3 regions of the Halobacillus sp. Marseille-Q1614 genome follow, and region 3 is predicted to be linked to each of the others. Evidence: a T-box and tRNA genes for the amino acid it is inferred to sense, from the RefSeq annotation. Region 3 holds a T-box; the other regions hold tRNA genes.
The links. A T-box is a leader RNA that pairs with one kind of tRNA and senses whether it is charged. The one in region 3 lies ahead of serS (serine--tRNA ligase), so its partner is inferred to be a tRNA-Ser.
Positions count from the first base shown of each region.

Region 1: it has a tRNA-Ser gene. The T-box ahead of serS (serine--tRNA ligase) is inferred to sense a tRNA for this amino acid. The anticodon was not compared.
Region 2: it has a tRNA-Ser gene. The T-box ahead of serS (serine--tRNA ligase) is inferred to sense a tRNA for this amino acid. The anticodon was not compared.

Region 1 is NZ_CADDWH010000001.1:2,077,047-2,080,296, forward strand. It holds gene HUS26_RS10465 (hypothetical protein) at 1-104, opposite strand, end outside; tRNA gene HUS26_RS10470 (tRNA-Leu) at 441-522, opposite strand; tRNA gene HUS26_RS10475 (tRNA-Cys) at 527-600, opposite strand; tRNA gene HUS26_RS10480 (tRNA-Gly) at 656-727, opposite strand; tRNA gene HUS26_RS10485 (tRNA-Gln) at 732-806, opposite strand; tRNA gene HUS26_RS10490 (tRNA-His) at 826-901, opposite strand; tRNA gene HUS26_RS10495 (tRNA-Trp) at 913-983, opposite strand; tRNA gene HUS26_RS10500 (tRNA-Tyr) at 1,005-1,090, opposite strand; tRNA gene HUS26_RS10505 (tRNA-Thr) at 1,101-1,176, opposite strand; tRNA gene HUS26_RS10510 (tRNA-Phe) at 1,188-1,263, opposite strand; tRNA gene HUS26_RS10515 (tRNA-Asp) at 1,326-1,402, opposite strand; tRNA gene HUS26_RS10520 (tRNA-Met) at 1,416-1,492, opposite strand; tRNA gene HUS26_RS10525 (tRNA-Val) at 1,529-1,604, opposite strand; tRNA gene HUS26_RS10530 (tRNA-Glu) at 1,611-1,685, opposite strand; tRNA gene HUS26_RS10535 (tRNA-Ser) at 1,703-1,795, opposite strand; tRNA gene HUS26_RS10540 (tRNA-Asn) at 1,800-1,874, opposite strand; rRNA gene rrf (5S ribosomal RNA) at 1,884-1,997, opposite strand; rRNA gene HUS26_RS10550 (23S ribosomal RNA) at 2,168-3,250, opposite strand, start outside.
Region 2 is NZ_CADDWH010000001.1:2,848,689-2,851,938, forward strand. It holds rRNA gene HUS26_RS14110 (16S ribosomal RNA) at 1-525, opposite strand, end outside; tRNA gene HUS26_RS14115 (tRNA-Ile) at 646-722, opposite strand; tRNA gene HUS26_RS14120 (tRNA-Gly) at 747-820, opposite strand; tRNA gene HUS26_RS14125 (tRNA-Pro) at 872-948, opposite strand; tRNA gene HUS26_RS14130 (tRNA-Arg) at 957-1,033, opposite strand; tRNA gene HUS26_RS14135 (tRNA-Leu) at 1,105-1,188, opposite strand; tRNA gene HUS26_RS14140 (tRNA-Leu) at 1,226-1,307, opposite strand; tRNA gene HUS26_RS14145 (tRNA-Lys) at 1,315-1,390, opposite strand; tRNA gene HUS26_RS14150 (tRNA-Gln) at 1,507-1,581, opposite strand; tRNA gene HUS26_RS14155 (tRNA-Asp) at 1,588-1,664, opposite strand; tRNA gene HUS26_RS14160 (tRNA-Glu) at 1,690-1,761, opposite strand; tRNA gene HUS26_RS14165 (tRNA-Ser) at 1,780-1,870, opposite strand; tRNA gene HUS26_RS14170 (tRNA-Asn) at 1,875-1,949, opposite strand; gene HUS26_RS14175 (SprT family protein) at 2,117-2,563, opposite strand; gene cmpA (cortex morphogenetic protein CmpA) at 2,641-2,751, shown strand; gene HUS26_RS14185 (Tex family protein) at 2,791-3,250, opposite strand, start outside.
Region 3 is NZ_CADDWH010000001.1:3,198,094-3,201,343, reverse strand. It holds gene pdxS (pyridoxal 5'-phosphate synthase lyase subunit PdxS) at 1-275, shown strand, start outside; gene pdxT (pyridoxal 5'-phosphate synthase glutaminase subunit PdxT) at 621-1,211, shown strand; T-box leader at 1,249-1,471, shown strand; gene serS (serine--tRNA ligase) at 1,680-2,954, shown strand.

The DNA.
Region 1 (3,250 bases), 1.1 Mb from region 3:
GATCCTGTGGTAGATGGAGAGGCAGCCATCGTGTTAACAGGGGCAAGAACAAACGTACTTACTAAAGCAATCACCAGGGCTGCAACAAGAGACTTTAATTTCATTTGGTATCCTCCTCATTTTTGTAAGCGCTCTCAAAAGTTAACTCACTTGCCAGCCGTAAATTGTTTTCCCTTGAAACCTCAGGTAAAACTGATTATCTTTCTTTTTATAAAAAATGATTACATACCACTAGTATCAAGAAGGAAATTGTCGAGAATTAAACTAATATGACCTGCGCCCTTAGTTGTATTTGTAGTGCTTTAAAGCTTTTACGAATAAAGGTGGTAATACAAAGTAACAGTGAGCGCTTTGGACTCTTGATGATTATTTTATAAAACAAAAAGACGCTTCTACAAAATAGAAACGTCTAGGTTTTTTTATTATAATTTTCGTTTAAGTACCGGTGGTCGGGGTCGAACCGACACTCCGTGAGGAACACGATTTTGAGTCGTGCGCGTCTGCCAATTCCGCCACACCGGCATATTGGAGGCGGCAACCGGAATCGAACCGGTGATAAAGGAGTTGCAGTCCTCTGCCTTACCGCTTGGCTATGCCGCCACTAATTGAATAATATATTATATTCTTCGATGTAGCAATTATGAAGCTTTTCAAGAGCGAGAGACGGGATTCGAACCCGCGACCCCCACCTTGGCAAGGTGGTGTTCTACCACTGAACTACTCTCGCATAATGGCTGGGCCAGCTGGATTCGAACCAGCGCATGACGGTACCAAAAACCGTTGCCTTACCGCTTGGCTATGGCCCAACATTTTTAGATAAAAAAATGGGGCGGCTGATGGGAATCGAACCCACGAATGCCGGAACCACAATCCGGTGCGTTAACCACTTCGCCACAACCGCCATAATGAAAGCAGGGGTAGTAGGAATCGAACCCACATTGACGGTTTTGGAGACCGTAGTTTTACCATTAAACTATACCCCTATTTGAATAATAAAATTAAAATGGTGGAGGGAGTAGGACTCGAACCTACGAACCCGATGGGAGCGGATTTACAGTCCGCCGCGTTTGGCCAACTTCGCTATCCCTCCACGTTAAAAGTGGTGCCGGCCAGAGGACTTGAACCCCCAACCTACTGATTACAAGTCAGTTGCTCTACCAATTGAGCTAGGCCGGCTAGTCAAAAAATGGTGGCTCGGGACGGAATCGAACCGCCGACACACGGATTTTCAGTCCGTTGCTCTACCGACTGAGCTACCGAGCCAGACAAATGATAGTTTATCATTTTCAAATATTGAACTAGCTTATGTATAATAATGTAATCAGTGGCGGTCCGGACGGGACTCGAACCCGCGACCTCCTGCGTGACAGGCAGGCATTCTAACCAACTGAACTACCGGACCAATATAAATAATTTGGTTGCGGGGGCAGGATTTGAACCTGCGACCTCCGGGTTATGAGCCCGACGAGCTACCGAACTGCTCTACCCCGCGATATTGTGGGAAATTATATTCCCATTAGATTTTCAATGGTGGAGGATGCAGGGCTCGAACCTGCGACCCCTTGCTTGTAAGGCAAGTGCTCTCCCAGCTGAGCTAATCCTCCAGGAAGTGGTGACCCGTACGGGATTCGAACCCGTGTTACCGCCGTGAAAGGGCGGTGTCTTAACCACTTGACCAACGGGCCAAACGTTATGATGTTAATGGCGGAGAGCGAGGGATTCGAACCCTCGAAACCGCGTGAACGGTTTACACGAATTCCAATCGTGCTCCTTCGGCCAGCTCGGACAGCTCTCCGTAATGGCTCCACAGGTAGGATTCGAACCTACGACCGATCGGTTAACAGCCGATTGCTCTACCACTGAGCTACTGTGGAATAATATCAACCTGGCGACGTCCTACTCTCACGGGGGTATACCCGACTACCATCGGCGCTGAAGAGCTTAACTACTGTGTTCGGCATGGGAACAGGTGTGACCTCTTCGCTATCGTCACCAGATCTATTGATCTGTTTCTTTTTTAGGGACAAGATATATTATATTGTCCTTTTGAGAAAATATCAAGGGTTATTTTAAAACTTTTTAGTAAACCCTCAAAACTGGATAAGACTGATGGAATCAAACCAAGGAATGTCTAGCGGCAACGCCTAAGCGTTTTCGCTTTTCTTTTAAAGTTAAGTCATCGATTGATTAGTATCCGTCAGCTCCACGTGTCACCACGCGTCCACCTCGGACCTATCGACCTCATCGTCTCTGAGGAATCTTACTAACTTATTGTTAGGGGAAATCTCATCTCAAGGGGGGCTTCATGCTTAGATGCTTTCAGCACTTATCCCGTCCACACGTAGCTACCCAGCGATGCTCCTGGCGGAACAACTGGTACACCAGCGGTGTGTCCATCCCGGTCCTCTCGTACTAAGGACAGCTCCTTTCAGATTTCCAACGCCCACGACGGATAGGGACCGAACTGTCTCACGACGTTCTGAACCCAGCTCGCGTACCGCTTTAATGGGCGAACAGCCCAACCCTTGGGACCGACTACAGCCCCAGGATGCGATGAGCCGACATCGAGGTGCCAAACCTCCCCGTCGATGTGGACTCTTGGGGGAGATAAGCCTGTTATCCCCGGGGTAGCTTTTATCCGTTGAGCGACGGCCCTTCCATACGGTACCGCCGGATCACTAAGCCCGACTTTCGTCCCTGCTCGACTTGTAGGTCTCGCAGTCAAGCTCCCTTGTGCCTTTACACTCTGCGAATGATTTCCAACCATTCTGAGGGAACCTTTGGGCGCCTCCGTTACTCTTTGGGAGGCGACCGCCCCAGTCAAACTGCCCACCTGACACTGTCTCCGGACCGGATCACGGTCCTGGGTTAGAATGTCCGTACAGCCAGGGTGGTATCCCACCAGCGCCTCCACCGAAGCTAGCGCTCCGGCTTCTCAGGCTCCCACCTATCCTGTACAAGCTGTACCAACATTCAATATCAGGCTACAGTAAAGCTCCACGGGGTCTTTCCGTCCTGTCGCGGGTAATGCGCATCTTCACGCATAGTATAATTTCACCGGGTCTCTCGTTGAGACAGTGCCCAAGTCGTTGCACCTTTCGTGCGGGTCGGAACTTACCCGACAAGGAATTTCGCTACCTTAGGACCGTTATAGTTACGGCCGCCGTTTACTGGGGCTTCGGTTCAACGCTTCGCTAAAAGCTAACGCATCCCCTTAACCTTCCAGCACCGGGCAGGTGTCAGCCCCTAT
Region 2 (3,250 bases), 350 kb from region 3:
TTTCTCGCGAGGTACCGTCAAGGTACCGCTCTATTCGCACGGTACTTGTTCTTCCCTCGCAACAGAACTTTACGATCCGAAGACCTTCATCGTTCACGCGGCGTTGCTCCGTCAGACTTTCGTCCATTGCGGAAGATTCCCTACTGCTGCCTCCCGTAGGAGTCTGGGCCGTGTCTCAGTCCCAGTGTGGCCGATCACCCTCTCAGGTCGGCTACGCATCGTCGCCTTGGTGAGCCGTTACCTCACCAACTAGCTAATGCGCCGCGGGCCCATCTGTAAGCGATAGCTCAGAAAGCCATCTTTTACTCTTCCCTCATGCGAGGGAGGAGATTACCCGGCATTAGCCCCGGTTTCCCGGGGTTATTCCGGTCTTACAGGCAGGTTGCCCACGTGTTACTCACCCGTCCGCCGCTCATTCCACTAACGTCACCCCCGAAGGGGATCAGTTAGCTTCCTGCGCTCGACTTGCATGTATTAGGCACGCCGCCAGCGTTCGTCCTGAGCCAGGATCAAACTCTCCATAAAAGTAGTTTGACTTGCTCATTTGCACACCGAATGTGCTTGTTTGAATTCTCTCTATATAATAGAAAGAATAAATTGACGTACTGGTTGGTTCGTTCAGTTTTCAAAGATCAAAATGCTTAATGGTGGGCCTGAGTGGACTCGAACCACCGACCTCACGCTTATCAGGCGTGCGCTCTAACCAGCTGAGCTACAGGCCCCAAATGGCATTCAACAGCTTATAATGGAGCGGGTGAAGGGAATCGAACCCTCATCATCAGCTTGGAAGGCTGAGGTTTTACCACTAAACTACACCCGCAATATTAAATTAAGTGATAAGTAGATTTCCAGCGTTATGATAGAACTCTCATGGTCGGGAAGACAGGATTCGAACCTGCGACCCCTTGGTCCCAAACCAAGTGCTCTACCAAGCTGAGCTACTTCCCGTAAGTAAATGGCGCGCCCGAGAGGAGTCGAACCCCTAACCTTCTGATCCGTAGTCAGACGCTCTATCCAATTGAGCTACGGGCGCCTTTTGAAGCGACATATTCTAATATATCATGCTCCAGCTTGAATTGCAATACTTTTTTTGAAAAAGCTTAGTGCGGCCGAGAGGACTTGAACCTCCACGGGGTTGCCCCCACTAGGCCCTCAACCTAGCGCGTCTGCCGATTCCGCCACGACCGCTAATTGATCAAGCAATTTGCAAAAGCTAATTACTAAGTGCGGGTGGAGGGACTTGAACCCCCACGCCGTGAAGCACTAGATCCTAAATCTAGCGTGTCTGCCAATTCCACCACACCCGCAAGAAAATGGTGAGCCATGGAGGGCTCGAACCTCCGACCCTCTGATTAAAAGTCAGATGCTCTACCAACTGAGCTAATGGCTCTTAATAAAAGAAATAATTTCGTAACAGCTTGAGAATATTTAGTTATGCTTTGTTTGAAGCACAAGGAATATCATATAACTTCTCAAAAGGTTTGTCAACCCTTTTCACACACAAAATGGCTGGGCCAGCTGGATTCGAACCAGCGCATGACGGTACCAAAAACCGTTGCCTTACCGCTTGGCTATGGCCCAACTAAATGGCGGTCCGGACGGGACTCGAACCCGCGACCTCCTGCGTGACAGGCAGGCATTCTAACCAACTGAACTACCGGACCCGGACCTGAAGTGTATGTATGAAAGTGACCCGTACGGGATTCGAACCCGTGTTACCGCCGTGAAAGGGCGGTGTCTTAACCGCTTGACCAACGGGCCGTTTAGAACAATAAAAAATGGCGGAGAAGGAGGGATTTGAACCCTCGCGCCGCTTGCGCGACCTACACCCTTAGCAGGGGCGCCTCTTCAGCCACTTGAGTACTTCTCCGTAATGGCTCCACAGGTAGGATTTGAACCTACGACCGATCGGTTAACAGCCGATTGCTCTACCACTGAGCTACTGTGGAATAAATTTCAAACTGACAATGTCAGCGACGTTATATATAATATAACATTTATAGGCTTGTGTCAATATTATTTTTTATGTAATTTAAAGCAGCTTGTCTGCTCTTCACTCCCCTTTGTTCAGGGCTTATTTAATTTAACATGGACTACATATTTCGTCAATGGATTTTTACTGTTTTTTTAACTTTCCTCTACATTTTCCGCAAACATAGCGGGACGTATCGATCTTCCTCTTCCTTCTATAGCTTTGTCCGCAGTCTGTGCATTTATATATGAGTGTTTTATCCAGATCAGAAGGCAGCGGTTTACAGTACCGCGGCGACCCTGTTTTTTTCAGCAGTTCTTTAAAAGATTGATCCCCATGCGAAAAGCCTTTTCCTTCTATATGAAGATGATAATGACAGAGTTCATGCTTTATGATGCCCTGGAATTCCTCTTCGCCCAGCTCTTTTAAATATTTTCCGTTGAGCTCGATAACTCGTTTAGAAGGAATATACCGTCCGCCTGTTGTGCGAAGTCTGGGGTTAATGGTTACACGATCAATAAATGGCTTCCCAAAAAAATCGAGGGATATCTGGTTTGTCCATTCATGCAGCTGCTTTTCTGACATCGTCATGGTGACACATCCTTCTTCTTTTACGCATAACTTATTATAAATGGGATGATTCCTAATTTCAAAGGGAGGAGATTTCTGTGCCTCGTTGGTTACAGAAGCAAATGTCCAATGCATTTTTAAATAAGGATAAGTATCAGATTAAAATGTTAAATCAGTGCTGGTATTTTTACCGACGTCGTTTAAAATAAAAAAGCCCGGAAGACGTGGTGTCTCCCAGGCAGGTATGATTATTTGTTCACCATAGTCAGCGCGATCCGCTGTTTTTGGGCGTCTACATTATCCACCCATACGGTGACGACATCACCGACGGATACGACGTCCATTGGGTGCTTAACGAACTTATTGGAAAGCTTGGAAATGTGAACGAGCCCATCCTGTTTTACGCCGATATCCACAAATACTCCAAAATCGACAACATTTCGAACGGTCCCCTCTAATTCCATTCCCTGCTCTAAGTCTTCCATCGATAATACATTTGTTTTTAACAATGGCTTCGGCAGGTCATCCCTTGGGTCACGGCCTGGTTCGGCCAGTGCCTTTACAATATCCTTCAAGGTAGGCTCTCCTGTTCCAAGCTTTTCAGCCATCTCTGATAAATTGAGTCCTGACAGCTTTTCCCTGACCTCTTGATTTCCTAAATCGCTTGGGGAAGCATTGATTTCTTTTAGTAATGAGTAAGCGGCTTTA
Region 3 (3,250 bases):
GTCTTCCAGTCGTAAACTTCGCAGCAGGCGGAATCGCTACACCAGCTGACGCATCCCTAATGATGCAATTAGGAGCTGACGGCGTATTCGTTGGATCCGGTATCTTCAAGTCAGACAACCCAGCAAAATTCGCACGTGCGATTGTTGAAGCGACCACACACTATGATGACTATAAATTAATCGCTGAAATTTCAAAAGGCCTGGGAACAGCTATGAAAGGCATTGAAATGAACACCCTAACTCCAGACCAGCGCATGCAGGACAGATCTCAATAAAGTAGAAAAGCGGAAGTGACCGTTTAGACACGAAACGTATAAGCAAAACGCCAAAGGGAAGTGATCCTCCTTCCCGGCGGAGGGTTGCTTATGCCGCGAGTGTCTGGTCACTGCAGCTGGACACCAAGAAAAGCGGAAGTGACCGTTTAGACACGAAACGCATAAGCAGAACGCCAAAGGGAAGTGATCCTCCTTCCCGGCGGAGGGTTGCTTATGCCGCGAGTGTCTGGTCACTGCAGCTGGACACCAAGAAAAGCGGAAGTGACCAGTTTAGACACGACACGCATAAAAAAAGCGGACCCATCCGCTAATTCAGACAAGCATAAATAAAAGGAGAAATGCATCATGACTACGATTGGCGTTTTGGGACTTCAAGGTGCTTTTCGTGAACATATCCGTTCCGTAGAAGCATCAGGAGCCAAAGGTGTTATCGTCAAAAGAGTGGAACAGCTTGAAGAAGTTGATGGTTTAATCATCCCGGGCGGGGAAAGCACAACCATCCGCCGTTTAATCGATAAATATAATTTCCTTGAGCCGATCCGTCAGTTCGGAAAACAAGGAAAACCTGTTTTCGGAACGTGCGCAGGGCTGATCCTGCTAGCTTCTGAAATCGACGGTTCTTACGATGTTCACTTAGGATTAATGGATATTCGCGTACGCCGCAATGCTTTTGGCCGTCAGCGGGAAAGCTTTGAAGCTCCTCTTGATATTAAAGGAGTCGCCGATCAGTATAATGCAGTCTTTATTCGTGCACCCTATATCGAAGGCGTAGGGGAAAACACAGAAGTGCTTGCGACGTATAATGGGAACATTGTAGCCGCTCAGCAGGGTCATTTGCTGGCATGTTCTTTCCACCCTGAGTTAACAGATGACCATAGAATTACAGAGCATTTTGTAAAAATGGTGGAAATGTCTAAAAAATCCCTTGCATCTTAATCGCAGATCGTCTATATTTATGTGCAAGAACAAATAAGCTAACACGTTGATAGGAAATAGTAGCTATTCTTTCTTTCTAAAGAGAGTCAGTGGCTGGTGTGAACTGATGAAGAAAAGTAGTGAATCCATCCTTGAGTTGTTTGCCTGAACTCTTTTAGTAGGGCAAATCGGTACTCGCCGTTAGGAGTGAAGCCGGGAGATCAAGTATCTCCAACCAGGGTGGTATCGCGGGAATTTATAACCAAGCTCTCGTCCCTTTATTTAATAAGGGGGCGGGGGTTTTTTAATTTTTAGGACCTTTTCAAAGGTTATTGTGGGAAAGGAAATTTGTGAGACTCCTGCGTGAGAAAATGGGCGGGCAAGACCCCGAAGTATGCGGGGAGGCTTAACCGTTCGTCCGCGGAAAGCGAGTGAATTTCCTGCTTACACAACGTAACAAGCCACTTTATTTAAAAGGAGGAAGCTTATATGCTGGATTTAAAATTTTTACGCCAGAATTTTGAAGAAGTAAAACAAAAGCTCCAAAAACGAGGAGAAGATTTATCCGAGCTTGATGCTTTTGAAGAATTGGATGTGAGACGACGGGAGCTTATCCAAGAATCAGAAGAGCTGAAAGCCCGCCGCAATGACGTTTCCAAAGAAATTTCTCAATTGAAAAGGAACAAGCAGGACGCCGATGATAAAATTAAAGAAATGCGTGAAGTAGGGGACCGCATTAAAGAATTAGACGGTGAGCTTAAGCAGGTGGAAGAACGCCTGGATACGATGCTCTTATCCATCCCTAACATTCCAGACGAGAGTGTTCCTGTCGGAGAAGATGAAGACGACAACATTGAAGCCCGCAAGTGGGGAGAGATTCCAGCGTTTGACTTTGAAGCCAAAGCTCACTGGGATGTAGCCGCTGATTTAGATATTGTAGATTTTGAAAGAGCTGCAAAAGTTACTGGAAGCCGTTTTGTCTTTTATAAAGGTTTAGGCGCACGCTTAGAACGCGCTTTACTTAACTTTATGATGGATCTCCACGCGGATGAGCATGGCTATCAGGAAATGCTTCCGCCGCAAATGGTAAACCGTACGTCAATGACAGGTACAGGACAGCTGCCTAAATTCGAAGAGGACGCTTTTAAGATCGAAGACTGGGATTACTTCCTCGTACCGACAGCTGAAGTGCCGGTTACAAACTATCATCGTGAAGAAATATTAAAAGCCGAAGACCTGCCGCAGAAATTCGTAGCCTTCAGCACCAACTTCCGTTCTGAAGCTGGATCTGCAGGACGTGACACTAGAGGGCTGATCCGCCAGCACCAGTTCAATAAAGTAGAGCTTGTACAGCTGGTCAAACCGGAAGACTCTTATGAAGTACTAGAAGCTTTAACAGGACACGCTGAGAAGGTTCTACAGCTGCTTAAACTGCCTTACAGGGTTATGAGTATGTGTACAGGCGATTTAGGCTTCACAGCCGCTAAAAAGTACGATATCGAAGTGTGGATTCCAAGCAATGATACGTACCGCGAAATCAGCTCCTGCTCTAATTTTGAAGATTTCCAGGCGCGCCGGGCAGGCATCCGTTTCCGACGCGAAGAAAAAGGCAAGCCTGAATTCGTCCATACACTCAATGGTTCCGGTCTTGCCATCGGCCGTACTGTTGCAGCCATTTTGGAAAACTACCAGCAGGAAGATGGATCTGTCGTTATTCCTGAAGTCCTTCGTCCCTATATGGGGGGAAAAGAAGTTATTAAATAACTGATAACAAAAGTCCGGGCTTAGGCTCGGGCTTTTTCTTTGTGTATCAAAGGTTGGTTCCGTTTGTTTTAATGTATAGAGCCGGGCCGGGGGAACAACTCGCTTTCCATGGGCGAACGGTGAGCTTCCTCGGGCTTTTAGCCCTCCGGGATCTCACCCTGTTCTTTCCTCCCATAGGAGTCTCGCCGTTTCCCCCGGCCCTTTACGGTATTAAGAATGGAACTTTAAGAAGAGTACTAAATTCATTATCTTTACCAAAAGTTTTAGCGTTGCGTTTCCACTACAAAAAGGTAAGG